3 regions of the Patulibacter brassicae genome follow, and region 2 is predicted to be linked to each of the others. Evidence: riboswitches for the same ligand, from Rfam matches in the RefSeq annotation. Region 2 holds a riboswitch; each other region holds the start of a gene.

Evidence for each region. A riboswitch is a leader RNA that binds a small molecule or an ion and turns the genes downstream of it on or off. The one in region 2 is predicted to bind cyclic di-AMP.
Region 1: it holds a riboswitch for cyclic di-AMP, as region 2 does, so the genes downstream of both, SK069_RS01390 (septal ring lytic transglycosylase RlpA family protein) here and SK069_RS07220 (septal ring lytic transglycosylase RlpA family protein) in region 2, are expected to answer to the same signal.
Region 3: it holds a riboswitch for cyclic di-AMP, as region 2 does, so the genes downstream of both, SK069_RS15620 (C40 family peptidase) here and SK069_RS07220 (septal ring lytic transglycosylase RlpA family protein) in region 2, are expected to answer to the same signal.

What each region holds. Positions count from the first base shown of each region.
Region 1 is NZ_JAXAVX010000001.1:281,830-287,807, reverse strand. It holds gene SK069_RS01410 (hypothetical protein) at 1-212, opposite strand, end outside; gene SK069_RS01405 (PaaI family thioesterase) at 286-690, shown strand; gene SK069_RS01400 (hypothetical protein) at 699-1,079, opposite strand; gene SK069_RS01395 (RNA polymerase sigma factor) at 1,076-1,636, opposite strand; cyclic di-AMP (ydaO/yuaA leader) riboswitch at 1,819-2,016, shown strand; gene SK069_RS01390 (septal ring lytic transglycosylase RlpA family protein) at 2,025-2,789, shown strand; gene dinB (DNA polymerase IV) at 2,858-3,976, shown strand; gene SK069_RS01380 (alpha/beta fold hydrolase) at 4,023-4,826, shown strand; gene aat (leucyl/phenylalanyl-tRNA--protein transferase) at 4,902-5,708, shown strand; gene SK069_RS01370 (hypothetical protein) at 5,596-5,978, opposite strand, start outside.
Region 2 is NZ_JAXAVX010000002.1:460,935-466,912, reverse strand. It holds gene SK069_RS07240 (type IV pilus twitching motility protein PilT) at 1-263, opposite strand, end outside; gene SK069_RS07235 (acyltransferase family protein) at 343-1,533, opposite strand; gene SK069_RS07230 (sigma-70 family RNA polymerase sigma factor) at 1,702-2,805, opposite strand; gene SK069_RS07225 (hypothetical protein) at 3,047-3,643, shown strand; cyclic di-AMP (ydaO/yuaA leader) riboswitch at 3,780-3,944, shown strand; gene SK069_RS07220 (septal ring lytic transglycosylase RlpA family protein) at 3,954-4,808, shown strand; gene glpX (class II fructose-bisphosphatase) at 5,019-5,978, shown strand, end outside.
Region 3 is NZ_JAXAVX010000010.1:36,695-42,672, reverse strand. It holds gene SK069_RS15630 (hypothetical protein) at 1-81, opposite strand, end outside; gene SK069_RS15625 (cell wall-binding repeat-containing protein) at 78-1,340, opposite strand; cyclic di-AMP (ydaO/yuaA leader) riboswitch at 1,535-1,679, shown strand; gene SK069_RS15620 (C40 family peptidase) at 1,684-2,328, shown strand; gene SK069_RS15615 (PspA/IM30 family protein) at 2,556-3,350, shown strand; gene pspAA (PspA-associated protein PspAA) at 3,347-3,637, shown strand; gene pspAB (PspA-associated protein PspAB) at 3,720-4,331, opposite strand; gene htpX (zinc metalloprotease HtpX) at 4,339-5,241, opposite strand; gene SK069_RS15595 (murein hydrolase activator EnvC family protein) at 5,567-5,978, shown strand, end outside.

The DNA of each region.
Region 1 (5,978 bases), on a different contig from region 2:
AGCAGGTAGTCGGCGATCCGATCGCGGTCCTCGATCTCGAGGCCGTCGACGTCGTCCGGGGCGAGGCCGTCGACGGCGTCGAGGGCGCGCTCGCGGACGAGCTCGGGCGTCATGCCCAGGGCCCCCGCCAGCTCCTCGTACGCCATGCCGCGCCGCAGCACGAGCTGCAGCACCGCCTGCTGGTCCGGATGCAAGCTCTCCACGCGCGGCATCGCGCGGAATCTAGCGGTCGTCGCGTTGCGAACGCGTAATGGTCGCCCGGGCGCGCCCTCGTAGGATCGAGGCATGGAGCTGCCGACGACGATCCCGCACGAGCGCACCCTGGACGGCCTGATCGGACTTCGTGTCCACGATCAGGGCGACGGGTGGATCGAGGCGAGCGTCCCGGTGGTCGACGGCGTCCGCCAGCCGATGGGCCTCGTGCACGGCGGCGTCTACGCGGCGATCGCCGAGTCGGTGACCTCGATGGCCACCGCCGCCGCGGTGATGCCGGACGGGTTCGTGGCCCAGGGGCTCTCGAACGCGACGAACTTCCTGCGGCCGATCCTCGAGGGCACCGTCCACGCGCGGGCCGACCGGCTGCACCGGGGGCGCACGACCTGGGTCTGGGACGTCCGGATGACCGACGACGCGGGTCGGCTGGCGGCGACGACGCGGATGGTGATCGCCGTCCGGGCGCTCGCCGGCTGAGCCGACCCTCAGCCGCCGAGGGCCCGCGCGACGAACGCCTGCAGGCGCGGGTCGTCGGCCCGCGAGAAGCGCGCCGCGCGTCCGCCGGCCCGCACGAGCACGTCCGCCCGTCGGGGCCGCACGCGCACGACGACGGCCTGGCCGAGCGCGCGGACGGCGGGCCGGTCCTCGGCGCCGATCCGCCGGGCGTAGGCCTCGATCAGCCGCCGGCCCCGCGCGTCGGGCACCTCGACGACGACCCCGTCGGCGACCGGCGCGGCGACGGGCGACCCGGTGCGCGGGTCGTCCCCGCCGGCCAGGCGCACGACGACCACCGCCAGGAGGATGGCGACGGCGGCGCTCAGCGCCAGGAGCGTCGGGGCCGTGCTCCGCCGCCGCGGCGCGCTCACAGCAGCTGCGACAGGGCGGCGAGGAAGCCCGCCGCGACGTCCGAGGTCTCCAGCTCGGTCCGCAGCCGGAGGAGGCCGAGGCGGATCCGGCCCTTGACCGTTCCCTGGGGCACCCCCGCGCGCGAGGCGATCTCGCTCGTCGTGAGATCGCCCCAGTAGGCGAGCCAGATCGCCTCCCGCTGGGGCTGGGGGAGCGTCGCGAGCGCGCGGATGAGCGCGCGCTCGGTCGCCCGGCGCTCGGCCTGGGACGCGACGGCGGGCTCGGCGGCGGCCGCCGCCGGACGCAGCCGGTCCTCGGCGCGCGCGGCCACCTGCTGCCGGCGGGCGAGGTCGAGCGCCCGCGAGCGGGCGAGGAGGCGGACGTAGGCGCCGAGCGGGCCGCGGGTCGGGTCGAAGCCCTCCGGGTGGTGCCAGAGGCGGAGGAACACGTCGTGCACGACGTCCTCGACCTCGGCGCGCCGCCCGGCGGGACCGAGGATCGCTCCCGCGGCCTGGGCGGCACCGGGCGCGTGCTCGGCGTACGCGCGGGCGAAGCTCTGGGGGTCGCGGAGGTCCATGGCCGGAGTGCGGTCGCGGGCTCGGGCGCCCGCACCACCGACGAAGGGTAGCGGGACGCCAGGTCAACGCCAATGCGCCAGTGTGTCGACCGGGCCTGGCACGGCGCCACGGATCCGGCGCCCGACCGCTCTGTGCGCGAACGCACGTTCGCGCCGGGAACGGCCGCGTACGGTGATCCGACCGTTCACCGACGCCGAGTCGGCGCGCATCGGTGCGCGCCGAGCGGGGGACCCACTTGTTCCCTGCCCGATCCCTCTCGGGCGGAGCCGGGGCGAATCGGACGCTGCTGCGTCCGTAGCGCCCGTCGACACGACCGACCGGTCCGTGTCGCCGGGTGCGAGCCCGTCAGCTCACCTCGTAGGCGTCACGACCAGAAGAGGTCCTGCCATGTCCGTGACCCATGACGGAAGCGTCATGTCACCGCGCGTCGCCCTGACCATGGGGCTCGTGGTGACCCTCGCCGCGACGGCCGCGCCCGCGATCGCGGCCGAGTCGACCGGTGCCGAGACGTCCCAGCCGGGCGTCGAGGCTCCCGCGTCCGGTGGCGCCGGTGCCGCCGCGACGCCCGCCGCCGCCCCGGCGGCGACCGCGAAGCCGCGCCGCCCGCGGCTGCGCGTGACGAGCGAGCGCGGGGACGTCCGCGTCGGCGGCCGCGCGCGGTACCGCGGTCGCGTGACCGCCGTCCCGCGCAGCACGCTCGTGCGGCTCGAGGTCCGCCGCGCGGGCCGCTGGCGCGAGGCCGACCGGGCGCGCACGTCGTCCTCCGGGCGGTTCCGGCTGGCGACGACCGTGCGTCGGACCGGCGACCTGGCCACGCGGATCCGCGTGGCGGGGACGACCCACGCCCGCGCGATCAGCCGTCGCGTCGAGCGCGTGCACGGCTTCCGGGCGACGTACGCCTCGTACTACGGCCCCGGCCTGTACGGCGGCGCCCTGGCCTGCGGCGGGCGCCTGAGCCCCGGGACGATCGGCGTCGCGCACAAGACGCTGCCCTGCGGCACCCGGCTGACGTTCAAGCACGGCGGCCGCACCGTGCAGGCCCGCGTCATCGATCGCGGCCCGTACGTCGCGGGACGCGAGTTCGACCTCACCGCGGCGACGAAGGGCCGCCTCGGCTTCGGCAGCACCGGCACGGTGCTGGTCGACCGCTAGGACCACCCGCGAGGGACGGGGCGAACGGACGTTCGCCCCGCCGCCGCGCGGCGGGCTACCCTGGACGGGTGGCTCCCGCCCGCCAGCGCCAGGACGACGGCCGCGCGACCGACGCCGCGCCGGCCGCCGATCCGGTTCGCTGCGTCGGGCACCTCGACTGCGACGCGTTCTTCGCCGCCGTCGAGCTGCTGCGCCGCCCCGAGCTGCGCGGCCGGGCGGTGATCGTCGCGCACGACGGGCCCCGGTCGGTCGTCACCACGGCGACCTACGAGGCCCGCCGCCACGGCGTCGGCTCGGCGATGCCGCTCTCGGTCGCCCGCCGGCGGTGCCCGGAGGCGATCCTCGTCCCGCCGGACCTCGACGCCTATCGCGAGGCGTCGCAGGCCGTGATGTCGATCGTGCGGGACGAGATCGACGTCGTCCAGCAGATGAGCCTCGACGAGGCCTACCTGGAGCTGACGGGCATGCTCGCGCCTCGCGCCGCACTGCGGCGGCTCGTGGCGCGGATCAAGCGGGAGACGGCGCTCGACGTCTCCGTCGGCATCGGCCCGAGCAAGCTCGTCGCGAAGCTCGCCTCCGACGCAGAGAAGCCGCGCGGGTTCGTCGTGCTGGACCGCCGGGCCGCCTGGCGGCGCTGGGCCGACGAGCCGCCCGGGCTGCTGCCCGGCATCGGGCCGCGCACGGCGACCGGCCTGGAGGAGCGCGGCATCCGCACGATCCGGCAGCTCGCCGGCGTCGACGTCGCCCAGCTCGCCGAGTGGTTCGGGCCACGGACCGGGCCGTGGCTGCACCGCCGCTGTCGCTTCGACGACGACGATCCCGTCGAGCCGGTCCGCGAGCCGGTGTCCGAGAGCCGCGAGACGACCTTCTCGATCGACCTCGACGATCCCGACGACCTCGAGCGGGAGCTGCGGCGCCTCTCGCTGAAGCTCGCCGAGGCGCTCGACGCCCAGGGCCGGCGCGGGCGGACCGTCGGGATCAAGGTCCGGCTCGCCGACTTCACGACCGTCACCCGGTCGCGGACCCTGCCGCGCTCGATCGACGACGGCGAGCTCGTCGCGGAGCTCGCGGTCGGGCTGCTGCGCGAGTACGGGCCGCCGGCGCCGGTGCGCCTGCTCGGCGTGCGACTCGCCGGCCTCGAGCTCGTCGACGGCCCGGGCGCGCAGCTGGCGCTGCCGCTCGGCTGAGGCCGACGACCGAGGGCCCCGGGCGGCCGCTCGGGATACTCCGGTCATGCCCCTGAACGTGCTCGTCGACGGTGCCGACGGTCCCCGCGCACCGGTGCTGCTGCTCCACGGCCTGACGGCGACGCACCGCTACGTCGTGATGGGCAGCCGCAAGCTCGAGCGGCTCGGGCATCCCGTCATCGCCTACGACGCGCGCGGCCACGGGGCGTCGGACCCGCCGGCCGATCCCGACGCCTACGAGTACGCCGACCTGGCCGCCGACGCGCAGCGCGTGCTGGACGAGCAGGGCGTCGAGCGCGCGGTGCTCGTCGGGGCCTCGATGGGCGCCCACACCGCCGTCCGGGTGGCGCTGGAGGCGCCGGAGCGCGTCGTCGGCCTCGTCCTCGTCACCCCGGCGTTCCTGCCCGGACGGGAGCAGCATCCGGCGGCGCTCGAGCGGTGGGACCGGCTCGCCGCCGGCCTGCGGGACGGCGGCGTCGACGGGTTCCTCTCCGCGTACCGCTTCGACGACGTCCCCGAGGCGTGGCGCGACACGGTGCGGACCGTCACCCGGCAGCGGCTCAGCCAGCACGAGCACCCCGAGGCCGTCGCCGACGCGCTGCGCGTCGTGCCGCGCAGCGCCGCGCTGGAGGAGCTCGCCGAGCTCGAGGCGATCAGCGTCCCGACGACCGTCGTCGGCAGCCGAGACGAGGCCGACCCGACGCACCGGCTGGCGACCGCCGAGCGCTACGCCGCCACGATCCCGGGGGCGTCGCTCGTCGTGGAGGAGGAGGGCGAGTCGCCGATCGCGTGGCGCGGCGCCCGGCTGTCGACCGTGGTGGCCGAGACCGCCGAGCGGGCACAGGGCTGAGCGCCCACGCGCCCGGGTGGTCCTGGTGTCCGAAGCGCCCACCCCGCCGCCGGTGGTCCGCTACCGTGGCCAGCAGTGGAGAGCGGCGGTGCGCACACCGACGACGGCAGCTGGATCCTCGACCCGCCGGGGATGCTGTTCGTCTACGAGCAGGGCGCGTTCCCGATGGACACGCGCGGCGAGGACGGGCAGTTCCGCGTCGCGGCCTACCGGGCCGACCCGCGCGCGATCCTCGACCTCGACGCGATCCGGCTGCCGCGCACGCTGCGCCGCACGATCCCGCGCCACGGCTTCCGCCTGACCGTCGACGCGGCCTTCTCCGAGGTCGTCGAGCACTGCGCGCACCGTCCCGGTCTCGGGCCGGGGGAGGTGTGGCTGACGCCGCGCCTGGCGGGGGCCTACCGCGCCCTGCACCGCTGGGGTCACGCCCGGAGCTTCGAGGTCTGGGACGGCGACGCGCTCGTCGGCGGGACCTTCGGCGTCGCGCTCGGCCGGGCCCACACGCTCGAGTCGATGTTCCACCTCGCGCCCGACGCCGGCAGCGCCGCGGTCCTGCACGCCGCGGTCCGCATGCGCGGGGCGGGCTACCGGCTGCTCGACGTGCAGCAGCGCACGCCGCACACCGCGCGGCTCGGCGTGCGCGAGGTCGCCGAGGCGGAGTTCCTCGAGCGGCTCCGGTGGGCGCTCTCGCCGGGGCTGCGTCCCGCCGCGCTGCGGCGGGACGCGGGGCCGGCCGATGGCCACGAGCTCGTGGCCGCCATCGACCGGCTCACCGCAGCCCGCGGAAGGTCCTCCAGGTCGCTCGGGACTGTCCGCCGAACGTCAGGAGACCGGACTGCCATTCGTGGCCGGTTCCCGGATCGCGCAGCTGGTACCAGGTGAAGCTCCGGACCTTGCGGCGCTTCGCGTAGCTCCAGGCCTGGCGCAGGTAGCGGGCCGCGCGGCTCGTCGGGGTGCGGCTGCTGCCGCGCGTGCGGTAGGCGAACTCCGTGATGTGGACGTTGCGCGCGGCCTTCGCCGGCATCCGCCCGGCCCGGGCCAGCCGGCGCAGCTCGACCATCGCGTAGGGCAGGTTGCCCATCGTCCACGCGTCCCGGGTGCGGGAGCGCTTCGTCGGCGGATGGGTGAAGTCGTGGGTGTGCAGCGCGAACC
Region 2 (5,978 bases):
ACGCGCAGGCGGGCGATCCCGGGCTCGGTGTGCGCGAGGTCGATCTCGTGCTCCTCGGCGAACCGGGCGCGCGCCTCGTCGTCGGGCAGCATGGCCTGGGCCATCGCCTCCGTCTCGGCCGCGCTCATCGGCTCGGCGTCGGGCAGGAGCGGCCGCAGGACGCCGTCGATCCGGCCCAGCGGCGGGCGCCCGGCCTTGATGTGCAGGTCCGAGCCGTCCTGGGAGACGAGGGCCGCGAGGCAGGTGCGCAGATCGACCGGCATGGCCGTCGGATCGACCGGTCATCGGCCGCCCGCCAGCGCGGCCGCGCCGGACTGGACGATCGGTGGAGCCCGCGGGGCGTCAGTCGCCGGCGCCCGCGCCGGCCAGCGCCGGACGCCGACCCCGCCCGCGCGAGGGGGTGCGGCGGTGCGCCCACGCGATCGCCGGCTTCTCGATGAGCCACCAGCTCGCCGTCGCGATCGCCATCGAGCACCCGAGCGTCAGGGCGAACGCCGGCAGCAGCTGCTCGGGCCAGCGGTCGAAGCCGCGGAGCGCGAAGATCACGGGGAAGTGCGCGAGGTACAGGCCGTAGGAGACGGTCCCGGTCCACTGCAGCGGCCCGCGGGCGAGGATCCCGGTGCCGTGCACGCGCCCGAGCGCGATCGCCGCGATGAGGAGGCCGAAGCCGGTGCTCGCGACGCTGTCGAGCGTGGCCTGGCGCAGCTCTCGCGGCCCGAGCATCGCCCCGTGCACCACGGCCTCGGCGACCACGAGCGCCACCCCGGCGAGCGCGAGCGCCCCCGCGCCGCGCGGCGAGAGCCGGCGCCCGTGGACGAGCACCGCGACGGCCATGCCGGCGCCGAAGGAGCCCATCCGGCCGGGCAGCGTGTCGCTCCACGTCTTCCCCGCGCCCGTGAGCGTCGCCCAGCCGAGCCAGGCGCTGCCGGCCACCGCGAGGGCCACGCAGGCCGCGGCGAGGACCGCGCGCCGGCCGCCCGGGGTCGAGCAGCGGCGCACGAGCCGCGCCGCGAGCAGCCCGAGGACCGGGACCGCGACGTAGAAGCTCGCCTCGACGGCGATCGTCCAGCTCGGCGGGTTGAGCCGACCGGCGGTCGCCTCGGAGTAGTTCTGGAGGAAGGCGAAGTACCGCGGCAGCTCCGACGTCGCGACCGCCATCGGGTGGTCGAGGTGCAGGAGCAGCAGGGCGGTGGCCGCGATCGCCAGCCAGTACGCGGGCAGCACGCGCGCCCCGCGGCGCAGGGCGTAGCGCCCGAGCTGCGGCAGCGGACGGCCGTCGATGAGCGCCGCGGCGAACGGCCGGAAGATGAGGAAGCCCGAGAGGACGAAGAACATCGGCATGCCGAGCCGCAGCTGGCTGATGACGTCGTCGAGCGTGCCGCGCGGGGCGGGCGTGTCGCCGCGCACGAACATCCACACGTGCACGAGCACGACGCCGATCGCCGCCACGCCCCGAAGGCCGTCCAGCGCGCCCCACCGGACGTCGGAGGACGGCGTGGCGCGCGGGGACGAGGAGGTGCGAGCAGCGGGCATGCGGCGGAGGGAGCCGGGCGTTCGGGCGTCCGACCAGGCGGCCGCCGCGGAGCGACCTCGACCCTTTCAGCGACGGGTCAAGGCTCTCTAAGTACCCGCCGAGAGGATGGTGAGAACGCCGAAGGGCGCCCCGGAGGGCGCCCTTCGCACGGTTCTCGCGCTGTCGCGCTAGGCGACGTCGCGCAGCTTCTGGGCCTCGGCGAGGCTCTGGAGCTTCTTCAGCGACTGGTTCTCGATCTGCCGGATCCGCTCGCGCGTGACGTTGAAGCGGTGGCCGACCTCGTCGAGGGTGCACGGCTTCTCGCCCCCCAGCCCGTACCGCAGCTCGAGCACGCGGCGCTCGCGGTAGCTGAGGTTCTCGAGGGCCTCGCGGAGGTGCTCCTTCGTGAGGATCTCGGCAGCCCGCTCGTAGGGCGACTCGGCGCGCTCGTCGGCGATGAACTGGCCGAACTCGGACTCCTCCTCGTCGCCGACCGGCTTCTCGAGCGAGACCGGCGCCTGCGCGGAGCGCTTGATCGACTCGACCTCCTCGGGGTCGATGCCGGTGACCTCGGCGATCTCCTCCGGGGTGGGCTCGCGACCGAGCTCCGTGACGAGCTTGCGCTCGGCGCGGCCGATCTTGTTCAGCTTCTCGACGACGTGGACCGGGATGCGGATCGTCCGGGCCTTGTCGGCCAGGGCGCGGGCGATCGCCTGCCGGATCCACCACGTGGCGTACGTGGAGAACTTGAAGCCCTTGCGGTAGTCGAACTTCTCGGCCGCGCGGACGAGGCCCAGCGTCCCCTCCTGGATCAGGTCGAGGAAGGGCAGGCCCTGGTTGCGGTAGTTCTTCGCGATCGAGACGACGAGCCGCAGGTTCGACTCGACCATCTTCTGCTTCGCGTCGAGGTCGCCGCGCTCGATGCGCTTGGCGAGGTCCACCTCCTCGGCCGCGGTGAGCAGGCGCACCTTGCCGATGTCCTTGAGGAACAGCTGGAGGCTGTCCGTCGTCATGTCGGGACGGAGATCCAGCGGCGTGGGCGCGCGCTTCTTGCGCGAGCGCTTGTCCGGGGCGCGCTCGACCTGGGTGGCGGCGTGCGCGGGATCGATCTCGTCGACGAGCTCGATCTCGCTCTTCTCGAGGTAGGCGTTCAGCTCCTCGACGTCGGACTCGTCGAAGTCGAGCTCGGAGATGGCCTTCTGCACCTCCGCGTGCGTGAGCACTCCGAGCGTCTGGCCGCGATGGACCAGCGTCTTGACCTCTTCGAGTTCCTGAAGTTCAACTGCAGACATATAAGGAGGCGTCTCTGTCGCTCCGCCGGGAACGGCGGAGGCGGTGGCAAAGCAGTAGAGGCGTGCGCGTCGGTCTGAGCGGAAGGTGCGGGCCGAAGAGGTCCAAGCTACCGACAGCGGTCCCCAAGTGTACCAGGTGATACCCGCGCGATCGAGGCCGCAACAGCGGCCGCTCGCACGCGGAGCACCGGTCTGAGAGCAGGTACACCCGAACCGGCGAAAAGGTGCACTCGTCCGTGAGATGCGAGACGATTCGCACACGATGACCCCGCGCGGCACCGCTTCCCCCGACGGCCCGGAGCGCCCCGACGAGGACGGCGTCCTCGGCAAGCTCCCCGCGAGCCGCCCGGTGCGTCGCAGCGCGCGGCGCACGACGGCCGGCGCGGCCTCCGGGACGAAGCCCGGGGGCAGCGGGACGAAGGCCGCCGGGACCGGGAGGGCGCAGGCCGCGACCACCGGCGCGGCGAAGGCCCGCGGCGCGAGGGCGAAGGCCCGCAGCACCACCGCGACGACGGCGAAGGCGGGCAGCCGCACGACGTCGAAGGCCCGCGGCGCGACGACCGCGAAGGCCGGCGGCACCACCGCGGCCGCGACGCGCCGGGCCACGCCGAAGGGCGCCGCCGGCGCGACGACGCCCGGGACGACGGCGGCCGGCGCGGCGACCGGGACGAGCACGCGTCCGTCGGGCGCGGTCCCCCGCCACGGGTGGGCGACGCCGGAGGAGCGCCGGCCGCCGGCCGAGCGCGCGGTCGGCGATCTCGTCTCCGTCGTCGCCGGCGTCGCGAGCGTCGGCGAGTCGGTCGTGCGGGGCGTCCTGCGCCGCATCACGCCCCGCTGACCCCCCCGGGAGCGCCGGCGCGCCGGCCCGTCGAGCGCCGCGGACCCGCGCGAGATCCCCCTGGGCACCGGGGATCCCAGCACCCGAGGCGAACGTGCGTTCGCCTCCGGGACCGGCGCTCGCGATCGATGTGCCATAATCCCCGCCGCCGAGCTCCCGACGACCGGATCGTCGGGGGGCGGGGGAACCACTGCGAGCGCGCTCAGGCGCGGTCGCTGGGGCGAATCGGGTCGACCGACCCGTAGCGCACTCGTTCAGCGCGAGCCCGACAGCTCACCCCGTAGGCACGGAACGAGACCAACGGGACCACGTGACCTACCGCACCCCTGCGCGTCCTCGCGCAGCGATCATCGCCGTCGTCGCCCTCGCCGCGCTGAGCCCAGCCGCGACCGCGAGCGCCGCGTCGGGTGGGGGCCTCTCCACCCAGGCCGCCCCCAGCACCGCTCCGGCGACCGCCGAGGCACCGGCCACGACCGAGGCCGCCCCCGCCCCGACCGCCACGGGCCCGTCGCCCGCCGACACGACCTCGGGCACGACCGTCCAGGCGCCGGGCCTCGGCACCTGGAGCGCCGCGCCCTCGACGACCGTCGGGACCCCGGTCCTCGTCGTCGGGCAGTTCGAGGCCGCGCTCGCGAACCGGCGGGTCCAGATCCAGCGCCAGGACGCCCGGGGCGGCTGGCGCCGCGCCACGACGGCCCGCGTGCGCAGCAACGGCCGCTTCGTCGCCCGCTGGCGGACGCGCGCCGCGCGCTACCACCAGCTGCGCGTCGTCCTGCTGAACGCCGACGGCAGCGTCCCCGCCGGGGGCGCCCCCGCCGGCGGCGCGACCGCGCGCACCGCGGGCAGCGCGACGACCGCGCGCGTCGCCGTGCTCGCCAAGACGAAGGCCACGTGGTACGGCCCCGGCTTCTACGGCCGGCGCACCGCCTGCGGCCAGACGCTGACGAAGCGGACCGAGGGCGTCGCCCACCGGACCCTGCCGTGCGGCACCCAGGTCGAGATCCGTCGCGGCGGCCGCAGCGTCGTCGTGCCGGTCATCGATCGCGGGCCGTTCGCGAACAAGGCCGACTTCGACCTGACGAAGAACGTGGCCGACGCGGTCGACGTCAGCGGCGTGGACCGCGTGAGCTACATCGTGCGGGACGACCTCCCCCGCTCCCGCTAGGCGCGGGCGCGCCGCGGATCGCTCCCGCGCCCGTCACGCCGCGCGGGCCGCGCGCCGGTCCCGGCCGCGATCCGCGCTGCCCCGAGCGCCGCGACGCCACCGCGCGGCGGGGACGTCCCCGGATAGGGTCCCCGCCACCGAACCGCCCGCCGCCCGCCGAGCAGGTCCCTCCGGCTCGGGGCGCGGCGGACCCGACGACCCCGAAGGCCGATGACCACCACGCCCGACCGCACCCTCGCCATGGAGCTCGTCCGCACGACCGAGGCCGCCGCCCTGGCGGCCTCGCGGCTCGCGGGCCGGGGCGACAAGAACGCCGCCGATCAGGCCGCCGTCGACGGGATGCGGTACGTCCTGGACACCGTCGCGATGGACGGCGTCGTCGTCATCGGCGAGGGCGAGAAGGACGAGGCGCCGATGCTCTACAACGGCGAGCACGTCGGCAACGGCGAGGGTCCGCAGGTCGACATCGCGGTCGACCCGCTCGAGGGCACCACGCTCACCGCGAAGGGCCAGCCGAACGCGCTCTCCGTGATCGCGATCGCGCCGCGCGGCTCGATGTTCGATCCGGGCCCCTGCGTCTACATGGAGAAGCTCGCCGGCGGCCGCGACGTCGCCGACCTGCTGGACCTCGACCGCCCGCTGACCGAGACCGCCGGCCTCATCGCCGAGCGCCGCGGCAAGGACATCAGCGAGGTCCTCATGATCACCCTCGATCGCCCGCGCCACCAGGAGCAGATCGAGGCGGTCCGCGCCGCCGGCGCGAAGGTGCGCCTCATCAGCGACGGCGACGTCGCCGGCTCGCTGCTGGCCGTCATGAGCGACTCCGCGGTCGACTTCCTCTGGGGCGTCGGCGGCACGCCGGAGGGCGTCATCTCGGCCGCCGCGATCAAGTGCATCTCCGGTCGCCTCGTCGGCCGGCTCTGGCCGCGCGACGACGCCGAGCGGCAGGCCGCGCTCGACGCGGGGTACGACCTCGAGCGCCAGCTCGACCAGAACGACCTCGTCAAGGCCGACCAGTGCCTCTTCTCGGCTACGGGGGTCACCGACGGGGAGCTCCTGCAGGGCGTGCGTCGCCGCTCGGCCGGCGGTGCGACGACCGAGTCGGTCGTCATGCGCGCGGGGTCGGACACCATCCGTCGCGTCCACGCGCAGCACCGCCCGGAGAAGCTC
Region 3 (5,978 bases), on a different contig from region 2:
CGCGCCCGTCAGCTCGCGGAGGTCGTCGAGGGAGACCGGGCGGCCGGTCTCGCGTCGGTCGGCGCGCTCTGCTTCGCTCATCGCTCGTCCTCCTTGGACGGGGGTGGGGTGGGGGTCGCCGTCGTGCCGGTCGTGGCGGTGCCGGCCGGCTCCTCGCGACGCAGGCGCGCGCCGTCGACGTCGACCGACGTGACCTCCATCAGCGCGTCGATCTGCGACTGGACGGCGGGCGAGATCGCGTCGGTGCTGCCGGAGAGCCACGCGCGGTTGTAGTAGCTGTTGACGGGGTCGCCCGCGATCCCCGGCTGGACGTCGAGCAGGTAGCTGCGGACGGGCTCGGCGAGCCGGTCGGCACGGTCCAGGAGCAGCAGCGGGCCGTGGAGGCCCGTGCCCGCCAGCGGCGCCAGGGAGAGCGCCGGCAGCGTGGCGTCGCTGCGGGCGACGAGGAACCCGTGACCCGCGTTGACGATGTTCCAGCCGAACCCGTTGTCGTCGTACCGGGCGAAGGCGATCGCGTTGCTCACCGGGTCCTGGCCGCCGACGCGGCGCACCGTGCCGTAGCGGCGCAGCTGCTTCGTCACCGCGGGCGAGATGACCTTCGAGGGGCCCAGGACGTAGATCGTGGGGTCCTGGTGGTCGCGCAGCTGCCGGACGGTGTCCGCCGGGACCGCGTCGCGTCCGACGAACGCGATCGGCGTGCCGGACTTCGCCGCGTACGCCGCCGCCGGCAGGGCGAAGGCCGGCTGCTCGCTGCTGACGACGAGGACGGCGTCGCTGGCGCGCCGCTTCGCGGCGGCGAGGAAGCGGTCGATCCCGAGGGCGACGCCGGCGGGGTCGCTGCCCTCGATCGCGGTCGCGCGCAGCCCCTCCGGCCGCGGCGCGCCGCCGACCCGGATGACCTGCGCGTTGTCGATGCCGGGGCTGCCGGCCGGGCGCAGCTGCCGCAGCGCGTCGCGGGTGGCGTCGGGCAGGTCGTCCCCGTCCGAGAAGAGGGTCGGCGCGCCGACGGGGTCCGCGTTCAGCGCGCTGGCGGCGAGCGCCACCCGCCAGTCGCGCTGATTCACGAGCGCGACGGCGCGCGCCTGGGTCTCGGCCGCTCCGCCGGAGTACACGGCGCGGGCCACGGCGGCCGCCGCCGCGGGCCCGTCGTCCGTCGCGGTCCGGGTCGTGTTGCGCGTGGCGACGACGGGGAACCCCAGGTCGGTCGCGGTCGCGGAGCGGTCGTCCTTCGGCTCCGGCGCGAACGGCGAGCGGGACGAGTCGTCCTGTCCGCAGCCGGCGAGCACCACGGCGACGAGGCCGAGCGCGAGCGACGGACGGAGGCGCGGGAGCGGAGCCATCGGCGGGAACCTACCGCCTCGGGGCCCGCCGCTCGCCGCCCGCTCCCCGCTGCGGACCGGGGCGCGACGCCGGGTGCTCGTCGCTTCCCGCGCGCAGCCCGCGCACGCGCCCGCGCACGGGGGATGCCCGACGAGCGTCCAGGCCCTGCAGGATCGCCTGCGGACACGGGTGCGAGATTGCGAGGCTCCTGTTACAGTGCCGCAAGCCGAATCACCGGATGAGTCCGGTGAGCGGGGGAACCACAGTTCTTGGGGCTTATCCGTCGCTCTGCGATGGAAGCGCTGGCTCTTTCTGCGCTAGCCCGTCAGCTAACCCCGTAGGCCGACGAAAGAGAGCAGATCGTTGCGCCCCTACACCCGAGCCCTGGCCCTGACCGCTGCGTTCGCGCTGCTCGGTGCCGGCTCAGCGTCCGCGGCCTCGGCCCCCCGGAGCGGCGGCCTCGGCACGACCGGGACCACCACGGCGCCCGTCGCCCAGCCCGCCGCCCCCGGCGCCGTCGCGGTCCCGGCCGGGATGCGCACGACGAACGGCGTGAAGGCCAAGCGGTACAAGGGCAAGACGGTCGACGGCCGCACGGCGTACTTCGCGCGGGTCCCGCTGAAGGCCCCCGCGGCCGTCCAGCAGGCCGTCATCGCCGCGAACAAGATCGTCGGCAAGCCGTACAAGTGGGGCGGCGGCCACGCGAAGATCGAGGACTCGGGCTACGACTGCTCCGGGACCGTGAGCTACGCGCTGATCGGCGCCGGCCTCATGCAGACGCCGCTCTCGTCGTACGAGTTCGACGACAAGTGGGCGGGCGCCTTCGAGGGCCCCGGCCAGTGGATCACCGTCTACGGCAACTCGGGCCACGCGTACGCGATCATCGCCGGGCTGCGGCTGGACACCTCCGCGGCGTACGACCGCGGCGGCGCGAAGGGCCCCCAGTGGCGCCCGAACAACCGCAAGGACTCCAAGAAGTTCGTCGCGGTCCATCCCGCGGACCTCTAGTCCGGCCCGACACCCGCGCGTCCCTCGCGAGCCCCGTCCGGGGCTCGTGCTCGTTCCGGCCCCGACCGCGGTGCCGCTCGGGTCCGCGACCCGTCCGCGCGTCACGGGCACGTGACGATCGGCTGGCGCGGGCGCGCTAGGGTGGATCGACGAGATCCATGGCCGTCGCGCGCGACCGGACCCGGGATCCGCACCGTCCCACTCACGCGGAACAAGGGAGCATCGATATGGGCCTCGGCGGCCGCATGTCCACCGTGATCAAGGCCAAGCTGTCCCGTGTCCTGGACAAGGCCGAGGATCCGGGCGAGACGCTCGACTACAGCTACCAGAAGCAGCTGGAGAACCTCCAGAACGTCAAGAAGGGCATCGCGGACGTCGTCACCGCGAAGAAGCGCCTCCAGCTGCAGACGGAGAAGCACCAGCAGGCGATCGTCAAGCTCGACACGCAGGCGCGTCAGGCGCTCGCCGCCGGCAACGAGGAGCTCGCCCGCACCGCGCTGGAGCGCAAGAGCACCATCCAGCAGGAGATGCAGAGCCTCGACCAGCAGGTCAGCGAGCTGGAGAACCAGCAGCAGGCGCTGATCGCCAGCGAGCAGAAGCTGCGCACGAAGGTCGAGCAGTTCCGGACGAAGAAGGAGACCATCAAGGCGCAGTACAGCGCCGCGGAGGCGCAGGTCCGGATCTCGGAGGCCGCGACGGGCGTCGGCGAGTCGATGGCCGAGGTCGGCATGGCGATGCAGCGCGCCGTCGACAAGACGGAGAACATGAAGGCGCGCGCGGACGCGGTCGCCGAGCTCGAGGCCGCCGGGACGTTCGAGGACATGACCGCGCTGGGCTCCGGCCAGGACGACATCGACCGGCAGCTCGCCGAGCTCTCGAGCTCCTCGCAGGTCGACTCGGAGCTCGCCGCGATGAAGGCCGAGCTCGGCGCGGGGAGCACCCCGGCCGCGGAGCTCGGGGCCGGCAGCGGCGACGCGGGCACCGCGTCGACCGAGCCCGCCAAGAAGGAGGCGGACGCGTGATCGTCCGGATCTTCGGCGACCAGCAGTACCGCCTGGCCGACGACCAGCACGCGCCGCTGAACGACCTCGACGACGCGGTCGTCGCGGCGGTCGAGGCCGGCGACGAGGGCGGCTACCGCAGCGCCTTCGACGCGCTGCTCGCGTTCGTGCGCGAGCAGGGCACCCCCCTGGACGAGGACGAGCTCATCGGGAGCGACGTCCTCCTGCCGCCGGCCGACCTCACGCTCGAGGAGGCCGGGCGGGAGTTCACGGGCGAGGGCCTGGTGCCCGACCCCGTCGAGGGCTGAGCCCTCCCGCGCACCGGGCGGGCGGGTCGCCCGCTCGCCCGGTGGCGTCGCCGCGCGGCCCGGAGCGCTCGTCCGCGGCGGCTCAGCCGAGCGGGGCGCCCCAGAGCGGGTACCAGCGGTCCATCTCGGGCTCGAGCGGCATCAGCGGCTCGAGGACGGCGCGGAGCTGCAGCTCGCGCTCCCGGTCGCGCTCCTTCGCCTGGCCCGGCATCGGGCTGAACGGGTACCAGCTGCCGCGCTTGGCGAGGTAGATGAGGTGCAGCGGGCGTCCCGTCGTCGCCGGCGCCTCGGCGTCCGGTCCGGCCTCGCGGAACGCGAAGACCGCGCAGAGGACCCGGTCGGCGTAACCGCCGGCCTGCAGGGCCTCCATCACCGCGTTCACGCCGATCACCTGGTCGTCGACGTCGGGGTCCTTCAGGACCATCCAGCGGTAGCCGAAGTCGTCGTCGCGGCGCTCGACCGTGGTGCCGGTCTCCTCGCCGGTGCCGCGCAGCACGGCCTCGACGTCGGCCGCGATCTGCTGGAAGTCGCCCGTGGCCAGCGGCTGGAAGACGATCGCCGCCTCGCCCGTCGTGACGATGCCCTGCGAGACCTGGAGGTCCAGCGACGCCGTGGTCAGGGCGAAGAGCCGGTCCGGACGGACCTGTTTGGCGGCCTTCGAGCCGCGACCGAGGAGCGTGTCGAGGAAGCCCATGATCGGCTCAGACCGTGCGGCCGGCCTGGAGCTGCGTCTCGATCCGCTGGAGGGCGGCGAGCCGCTTCTCCGTCGGCGGGTGCGTCGAGAAGAGCTGCGTCGCGGCGTTCTTCACGCTCGGCGGCACGATGTAGAACGCCTGGACCGCGCCGACCTCGCGCAGGTCCCGGTCCGGGGTGCGCTGGATCCCGTCGCTGATCCGGACGAGGGCGGCGGCCAGGGCGCTCGGGCGCCCGGTGACCTGGGCGGCGCCGCGGTCGGCGGCGTACTCGCGGTACCGCGAGAGCGCCCGCAGGAGGAGGAACGAGATCGCGTAGACGAGCGCGGCGACGGCGATGACCGCCAGCAGCCCGGGGCCGTCGTCGTCGCGGTCGTCCCCGCCGCCGAACCAGATGCCGTTCTGCACGATCACCGCGGCGAGCGACGCGAAGAAGCTCGCGACGGTCATGACGAGCACGTCGCGGTGGGCGATGTGCGCGAGCTCGTGCGCGAGCACGCCCTCGAGCTCGGCCGGCGGCAGGAGCTCCAGCAGGCCCGTGGTCACGCAGACGGTCGAGGCCTTCTGCGACCGGCCGACCGCGAACGCGTTCGGCATCCGGTCGTCGGCCACCGCGACCTTCGGCTTGGGCAGGTCGGCCTGGAGGCAGAGCCGATCGATCAGGGCGTGCAGCTCGGGAGCCTGCTCCGGCGTGACCTCCCGCGCGTGCATCGCGTGGAGCGCGAGCTTGTCGGCGGCGAAGGTCTGGATCACGAGCAGCACGCCGAGGATCAGGACGACCGCGGCGGCCTGCTTCGTCGCCACGACGATCACGGCGGCGAAGACCGCGTAGACGAGCCCGAGCCCGAAGAGCGTGAGGCCCATCCGGAACTGGAGGCCGGTGTCCTTGCCGAACGCAGCGCCGCGAGCCATGCCCTGGATCGTCGCACACGGCGGGGCGCGAGCCCTCCGGTCCCGTGGGGGCGGACGTGGCGACGGCCGCGCCGGCGGGCTGGCGCGACCCCGCTCGCGATGGCGCGCGGGCGCTCGCCGCACGCACGATCCCGTGCACGCCCTGCAGGATCGGTTGCGCGCCGCGACGCGACGCAACGGGGGTTGCACCGCTGGTCGCCCGGCGCCCGCCGCCGTACGGTCCGGATCCGGTCGTGGCGTCCCGCCACTCGGTCGTGCTCGTGCGCGCCCGGCGCCGCTCCTCGGAGCGGGTCGCGACCGCCCGCCGACCCGTGCTTCGCCTTCCGTGACGATCCGCCTGTCCCGATCTCCCCGCGCCGTCCTGCCCGCGCTCGGCGCCACGCTGCTCGTGACCGCCGGCCTGGCGCTGCCCTCCGGGGCACCACCCGCGCAGGCGGCCACGCAACAGGACCTCGACCGGCTGCGGGGCAAGATCGGCACCGCGCGCGGCAAGGTCGAGCGGCGCAAGCAGCGCGAGCAGGCGCTGCACGGGGACATCCAGCGGTACAGCGCCCGGATCCAGGAGATCCAGCGCAAGATCGACCCGCTGCAGCGCCGGCAGGAGGCGGTCCAGTCCGACCTGGACCGCAGCCAGGCGGTCCTCGACGAGACGCAGACCGAGCTGCGCGAGGAGCGCGAGCGCCTCACGAAGCTCCGCGCCCGCCTGAAGGAGGCGCGGCGCATCCTGGCCGCCCGGC